2 regions of the Streptomyces sp. NPDC057137 genome follow, and region 2 is predicted to be linked to the other one. Evidence: riboswitches for the same ligand, from Rfam matches in the RefSeq annotation. Region 2 holds a riboswitch; the other holds the start of a gene.
The links. Region 2 has a riboswitch for thiamine pyrophosphate ahead of thiO (glycine oxidase ThiO). Riboswitches for the same ligand answer to the same signal wherever they lie in the genome.
Positions count from the first base shown of each region.

Region 1 (3,176 bases), on a different contig from region 2:
GGCAGATCGAGCAGCTGCGCGGTCTGCCGGTAGATCTCCACCTCCAGCGTGGAGTAGGCCGGACCGCCCAGGATCTGGACGATGCCGAAGGAAGTGAAGGTGAAGAGAAAGACCATCAGCGCCGCGGCGGCTACGGCGGGGCCGAGCGCGGGCAGCGTGACGCGCCACCACGCCGCGAACCGCCCGGCGCCGAGCACTCGCGCGGCCTCTTCCTGACGTGGGTCGAGGCGGGCCCAGAGGCCCCCCACGGTGCGGACGACCACCGCGTAGTTGAAGAAGACATGCGCGAGGAGGATCGCCCATACCGTCGTGTCCGCCCGCACGCCCCACAGTTCGTCGAGCAGCCCGCCGCGCCCCAGCAGGGCGAGGAACGCCGTGCCGACAACGACGGTCGGCAGGACGAACGGCACGGTCACGACGGCGCGCAGCACCTCTTTGCCGGGGAACTGGAAGCGGGCGAAGACGTAGGCACCGGGGAGCGCGATCAGCAGGGTGAGGGCGGTGGAGACCGCAGCCTGCCACGTCGTGAACCAGAGCACCTGCCCGATGTCGGGCCGGCTCAGCACGTCGCCGAACCTGCCCCAGTGCCAGGAGCCGTCCGCCTTCAGCCCGCGGCCGACGATCGCGGCGACGGGGTAGGCGAAGAAGACCGCGAAGAAGGCGACGGGTACGGCCATGAGGCAGAGCCGTACGGCGCTCCCCCGGCGCCGTACGACGCGCGCCGCGCGCCCCGCTCCCCGGTCCCGTCGTCGGACGACGGGACCGGCGGCGGCAGCCTTACCCGTGGGCCTCTCGCCCTTCCGGGCGGCCTCCGCGCCTACTTGACGACGAGTGAGGACCACGACTGGATCCACTCGTCACGGTTCTTGGCTATCTTCTCCGGCGCCACCGTCTCCGGGTTGTCGACGACGGCGCCGTGGTCGGTGAAGAGCGCGGGCAGCTTCGCACCGTCGACGACCGGGTTCACGAACATGTTGAGCGGCATGTCCTCCTGGAAGGTCTTGCTCACCAGGAAGTCCAGCAGGGCCTTGCCGCCCGCCTCGTTCTTCGCCCCCTGGAGCAGGCCGGCGAACTCGATCTGGCGGAAGCAGGTGCCCGCGGCGACGCCGGTAGGCGCTTCCTTGGGCTGCGGGTCGGCGTACAGGACCTCGACAGGCGGGCTCGACGCGTACGAGACGACGAGCGGACGCTCCGCCTTCGCCTTCTTGCCGCCCGCCGAGCCGGAGAAGTCCTCGTTGTAGGCCTGTTCCCAGCTGTCGACGACCTGGACGCCGTTGGCCTTGAGCTTCTTCCAGTAGTCCTGCCAGCCGTCGTCCCCGTACGCGGCGACGGTGCCGAGGAGGAAGCCGAGGCCCGGTGAGGACTGCTCGGCGTTCTCGACGACGAGGAGGTCCTTGTAGGCGGGCTTCGTCAGGTCGGCGAAGGACTGCGGCGGGGCCAGTTTCTTGTCGGTGAAGTACTTCTTGTCGTAGTTGACGCAGATGTCGCCGGTGTCGACGGGGGTGACACGGTGCTTGGCGTCGTCGAGCCGTACGTCGGCGCGGACCTGGTCGAGTCCCTTCGCCTCGTACGGCGTGAACAGACCGTTGTCGAGAGCACGGGAGAGCAGGGTGTTGTCGACGCCGAAGAAGACGTCGCCCTGCGGCGAACCCTTGGTGAGGATCTCCTTGTTGAGCGCCTCGCCGGCCTCGCCGCTCTTGAGCACCTTGACGGTGTAGCCCGTCTGCTCGGTGAACTCCTTCAGTACGGAGTCCGAGGCGGCGAACGAGTCGTGGGCGACGAGCGTCACGCTCTTGGACTTCGCGCCGTCCGACGCCGTGGAGTCCTCGGATCCGCCGCCGCACGCGGCGAGCGTGGAGACCCCCAGCGCGGCGGCGACGGCGCCGACCGCCATCTTCTTCGTGGTACGCACTGAATTCCTCCTGGGATGTCCAGGAGAAGACGCGGCCCTGCCCCGCGCCGGCGAACCGGAGCAGGGCAGGGCGCAACAGCTTGAGTGATGACCGAACTTCCTACCCAGAATGACCTGGGCAAGGTTCAGAGGGTCTGCGACCGTGAGGCTCTTCTCGAGCCTCTGCCGCACTCTCAGCGCTGTGGCGCTCCCCTGTCGGAATATGTAATTCGTTCGAACCCCAGCGTACATGGGCCCCGACGGGGCCCCTTCGCCGCGCTCAGCGCTCCGTCGCCGCCAGCTGACCGCACGCTCCGTCGATCTCCTGGCCGCGGGTGTCGCGCACCGTCACGGGCACCCCGTGGGACGCGATGGCCTCGACGAAGGCCTTCTCGTCCTCGGGGCGTGAAGCGGTCCACTTGGAGCCGGGCGTCGGGTTGAGCGGGATCAGATTGACGTGCACCCGCTTGCCCTTGAGCAGCCGCCCCAGCAGATCGCCCCGCCACGCCTGGTCGTTGATGTCGCGGATCATGGCGTACTCGATGGAGATCCGGCGCCCCGACTTCTCGGCGTACTCCCAGGCGGCGTCCAGCACCTCCCGCACCTTCCAGCGGGTGTTGACCGGCACGAGGGTGTCACGCAGTTCGTCGTCGGGCGCGTGAAGCGAGACGGCGAGGCGGCACTTGAAGCCCTCGTCGGCGAATCGCAGCATCGCGGGCACCAGGCCCACCGTCGAGACGGTGATGCCGCGCTGCGAGAGGCCGAGACCGTCCGGCTCCGGGTCGGTCAGCCGACGGATCGACCCGACGACGCGGCGGTAGTTGGCGAGCGGTTCGCCCATGCCCATGAAGACGATGTTGGAGAGCCGGGCGGGGCCGCCGGGGACCTCGCCGTCGCGCAGCGCGCGCATACCGTCCACGATCTGGTGCACGATCTCGGCCGTGGACAGGTTGCGGTCGAGACCCGCCTGCCCCGTGGCGCAGAACGGGCAGTTCATGCCGCAGCCCGCCTGCGAGGAGATGCACATGGTGACCCGGTCCGGGTAGCGCATCAGGACGGACTCGACGAGCGTGCCGTCGTGCAGCCGCCACAGCGTCTTACGGGTGGTGTCGTCGTCACAGGAGATGTGCCGGACCACGGACATCAGGTCGGGCAGCAGCTCCGTGGCGAGCTTCTCGCGCGCGGCGGCCGGAATGTCCGTCCACTCGGCGGGGTCGTGCGCGAACCGCGCGAAGTAGTGCTGCGACAACTGCTTGGCGCGAAACGCCTTCTCGCCGAGCGCCGC
Region 1 covers NZ_JBHUUW010000018.1:33,529-36,704, reverse strand. The annotation lists gene ACFT9I_RS17200 (ABC transporter permease) at 1-677, opposite strand, end outside; gene ACFT9I_RS17195 (thiamine ABC transporter substrate binding subunit) at 818-1,912, opposite strand; TPP riboswitch at 1,992-2,116, opposite strand; gene rlmN (23S rRNA (adenine(2503)-C(2))-methyltransferase RlmN) at 2,172-3,176, opposite strand, start outside.
Region 1: it holds a riboswitch for thiamine pyrophosphate, as region 2 does, so the genes downstream of both, ACFT9I_RS17195 (thiamine ABC transporter substrate binding subunit) here and thiO (glycine oxidase ThiO) in region 2, are expected to answer to the same signal.

Region 2 (3,176 bases):
CAGGACCCGGATGCCCAGCCGGTCGAGCACGGACAGGACGGAGCCGTGCACGGTGGGGTCCAGCCGGCGCATGGCGACGGTGGTGAGTTCGGTGCCCGACGCGATCAGGGACCGTTCCAGTACGTCGAGGCTGGGCGCGCCGCCCGTACCCATGATGAGGCGGGAGTCGAGGACGGAGTCGCCGATGACGAGCCGGTCGTCGGACATCGGGCTCAGCCTCCTTGGACGGCGGTGAGGACTTCGACGCGGTCGCCGTCGGACAGGGTGGTGGCCGACCAGCGCCCGCGCGGGACGACGGTCTCGTTGAGCGCGGCGGCGACGCCCGACGGGGCGGGCGTGAGGGTCGCGACGAGGACGTCGAGGGTGACGGGGCCGGCGAGGACCCGGGCCTCACCGTTCACCGAGACGGTCACGGATCCCCGCGCGGACGAATGCGTGGTGTCGGTCATGCGTGCTGCTCCTGACCTACGGAGACGGCGGGGGAGAAGCCCGGCGAGGAGCCGGGCGCGAAGCCGGGGGAGAAGCGGCCCGGTGTGAAGGGCCGCGCGTCGTCGGGCAGTTCGCCCGTCGTGAGCACGGTCGCCATCACCTGACCGGTGACGGGCGTCAGAAGCACCCCGTTGCGGTGGTGCCCGGTCGCCAGATGAAGCCCCGGCAGGGCGGTCGGCCCGAGCAGCGGGGCGTTGTCCGGCGAGGTCGGCCGCAGCCCGGCACGGGTCTCGGTGAGCGGCAGTTCGGTGATGCCGGGAAGGAGTTCGTGGGCGTCGCGCAGCAGTTCGTACACCCCGCCCGCCGTCACCGTCGTGTCCCAGCCGAGTTCCTCGCTCGTGGCGCCCACGACCAGCTCGCCGTTCTCGCGCGGCACCAGATAGATGTGGCTGCCGCGGACCTCGGCCCGCAGCGTCCTGGACAGGAACGGCGCGTACGGGCGTGGCACCGTCAGCCGCAGAACCTGGCCCTTCACGGGGCGTACCGGTGGCAGGACGTCGTCCGGCACGCCCGCGAGCTGCCCGCTGAGGCTGCCCCCGGCGATGACGACCTGGTCGGCGCCGAGTTCGGCGCCGCCGCCGACGGCGACCCCGGCGGCCCGGTCCCGGACCACCCGCAGACGCTCGGCCCAGGCCCGGTGGAAGACCACCCCCGCCCGCTCACAGGCCGTCACCAGGGCGGCCGCGAGCCGGCGCGGGTCGATCTGATGGTCGCCGTCGACCCGCAGACCCCCGCGCACCCCCGGGGCGAGCATCGGCTCCAGCCGCCGGCACTCGCGGCCGGTGAGCCACTCCGACTCCAGACCCGACCTCCTTTGGAGGGCATGGAGTTCACGCAGCTGCGCCCGGTCGTCGGTGTCGAGGGCGACCGCGAGCGTGCCGCAGACGCGGTAGCCGGTGTCCTGGCCGGAGACCGACTCCAACTCGGCGACGAAGTCGGGGTAGAGCCCCGCGGAGGCGATGTTCAGCCCCAGCAGGGTCTGTTCGCCGTGGTCGAGTTCGCTGACGGCGGCGAGCATTCCGGCGGCGACCTGCGCGGCGCCGCCGCCCGGCTCCGGATCGACGACGGTGACGCCGAGTCCGCGCTGCGCCGCCCGCCAGGCGGTGACGAGGCCGATGATCCCGCCCCCGACGACGAGGACGTCGGTATGAGATGACCGCATGGGCGTCCAGCTCCTCCCTTCGCCGGCATGACCCGGATCAGGTTCGTACGGTCGGAGGCCGTGTCAGCCTCCCTCTCAGCCCGCTGCGTGCGGGCTCCCGCGAGGTGTGAAGTCTCTTGTTCGCTACTGCCGATAAGTGCTTCGGGAGTCAGCGTAACCCCCTGTCCCCGCGCCCTGTAAGGGAGTCGTCGTCCCGGCCGGGTCCTTAAGGTGATCGGGTGAGCGAGCAGCGGAAGCAGACGGACGAGCGGCGCACCGTCGTCGTCGGCGCGGGTATGGCGGGTGTGCAGACCGCCGTGGCACTGCGCGAACTGGGCCACGACGGCCCCGTCACCCTCATCGGCGCCGAGCGGCACCAGCCCTACGACCGGCCCCCGCTCTCGAAGGCCGTCCTCCTGGGGACGGCGGAGAGTTCGGCCTTCGACGTGGACTTCGAAGCGCTCTCCGTGGAACTGCGGCTGGGTCTCGAAGTGACCGGTGTGCGTCCCGGGGACCGGGAGTTGGACACGGAGGCGGGGCCGGTTCCGTACGACGTGCTCGTCATCGCCACCGGCGCCGAGCCGATCACACTGCCGGGCGCCGAGGGCGTGCCCGGTGTCCATCTGCTGCGCACCCTGGACGACGCGGCGCGGCTGCGCCCCGTCCTGGACCGCGGGCGGCACATCGTCGTGGTCGGCGCGGGCTGGATCGGCGCCGAGTTCACCACCGCGGCCAGGGAGGCCGACTGCGCGGTGACCGTCGTCGAGGCCGCGGGCCGTCCCCTCGCCGGCGCCCTGCCCGCCGAGGTCGCCACTCCGATGGCGCACTGGTACGCGGAGAGCGGCGCCGAACTCCTCACCCACGCGCGCGTGGCAGCCGTGGAACCCGGCACGGTGGTCCTCGCCGACGGCCGCGAGCTGGCGGCGGACGCGGTGGTCGTGGGCATCGGCGCCAGACCCGCCACGGCCTGGCTGGCGGGCTCCGGCATCGTGACGGGCCCCGAGGGCGCCGTCACGGCCGACGACCGGCTGCGCGCCTCACAGCCCGGCGTGTACGCGGTCGGGGACTGTGCCTCGTTCCCCTCGGCCCGCTACGGCGAGCGGCTGATGGTGCACCACTGGGACAACGCGCTCCAGGGGCCACGTACGGTCGCCGCCGACATCGTCGGGGAGTCGCACGAGCCGTACGACCCGGTCCCGTACTTCTGGTCCGAGCAGTTCGGCCGCTTCGTGCAGTACGCGGGCCATCACGCGCGGGCCGACACCCTGCTGTGGCGCGGCGACCCGGCGAGCGCCGCCTGGTCGGTCCTCTGGCTGCGTGACGGGGCGCTGGTGGCGCTGCTGGCCGTCGGCAGGCCGCGCGATCTGGCGCAGGGCCGCAAGCTCGTCGCGTCGGGCGCCCGGATCGACACGGAGCGTGCCGCCGACCCCGCCGTACCGCTCAAACTGACGGCCCTCTGACCCGGCTCGGCTTCCGACTGTCAGTCCGGGATGGCAGGCTTGTCCTGTGACTGAGATTGACGCAAAGATCGATGCTCTCGTCCCTG
Region 2 covers NZ_JBHUUW010000106.1:9,308-12,483, forward strand. The annotation lists gene ACFT9I_RS38510 (thiazole synthase) at 1-207, opposite strand, end outside; gene thiS (sulfur carrier protein ThiS) at 213-449, opposite strand; gene thiO (glycine oxidase ThiO) at 446-1,651, opposite strand; TPP riboswitch at 1,648-1,762, opposite strand; gene ACFT9I_RS38525 (NAD(P)/FAD-dependent oxidoreductase) at 1,927-3,090, shown strand; gene ACFT9I_RS38530 (Rv2175c family DNA-binding protein) at 3,137-3,176, shown strand, end outside.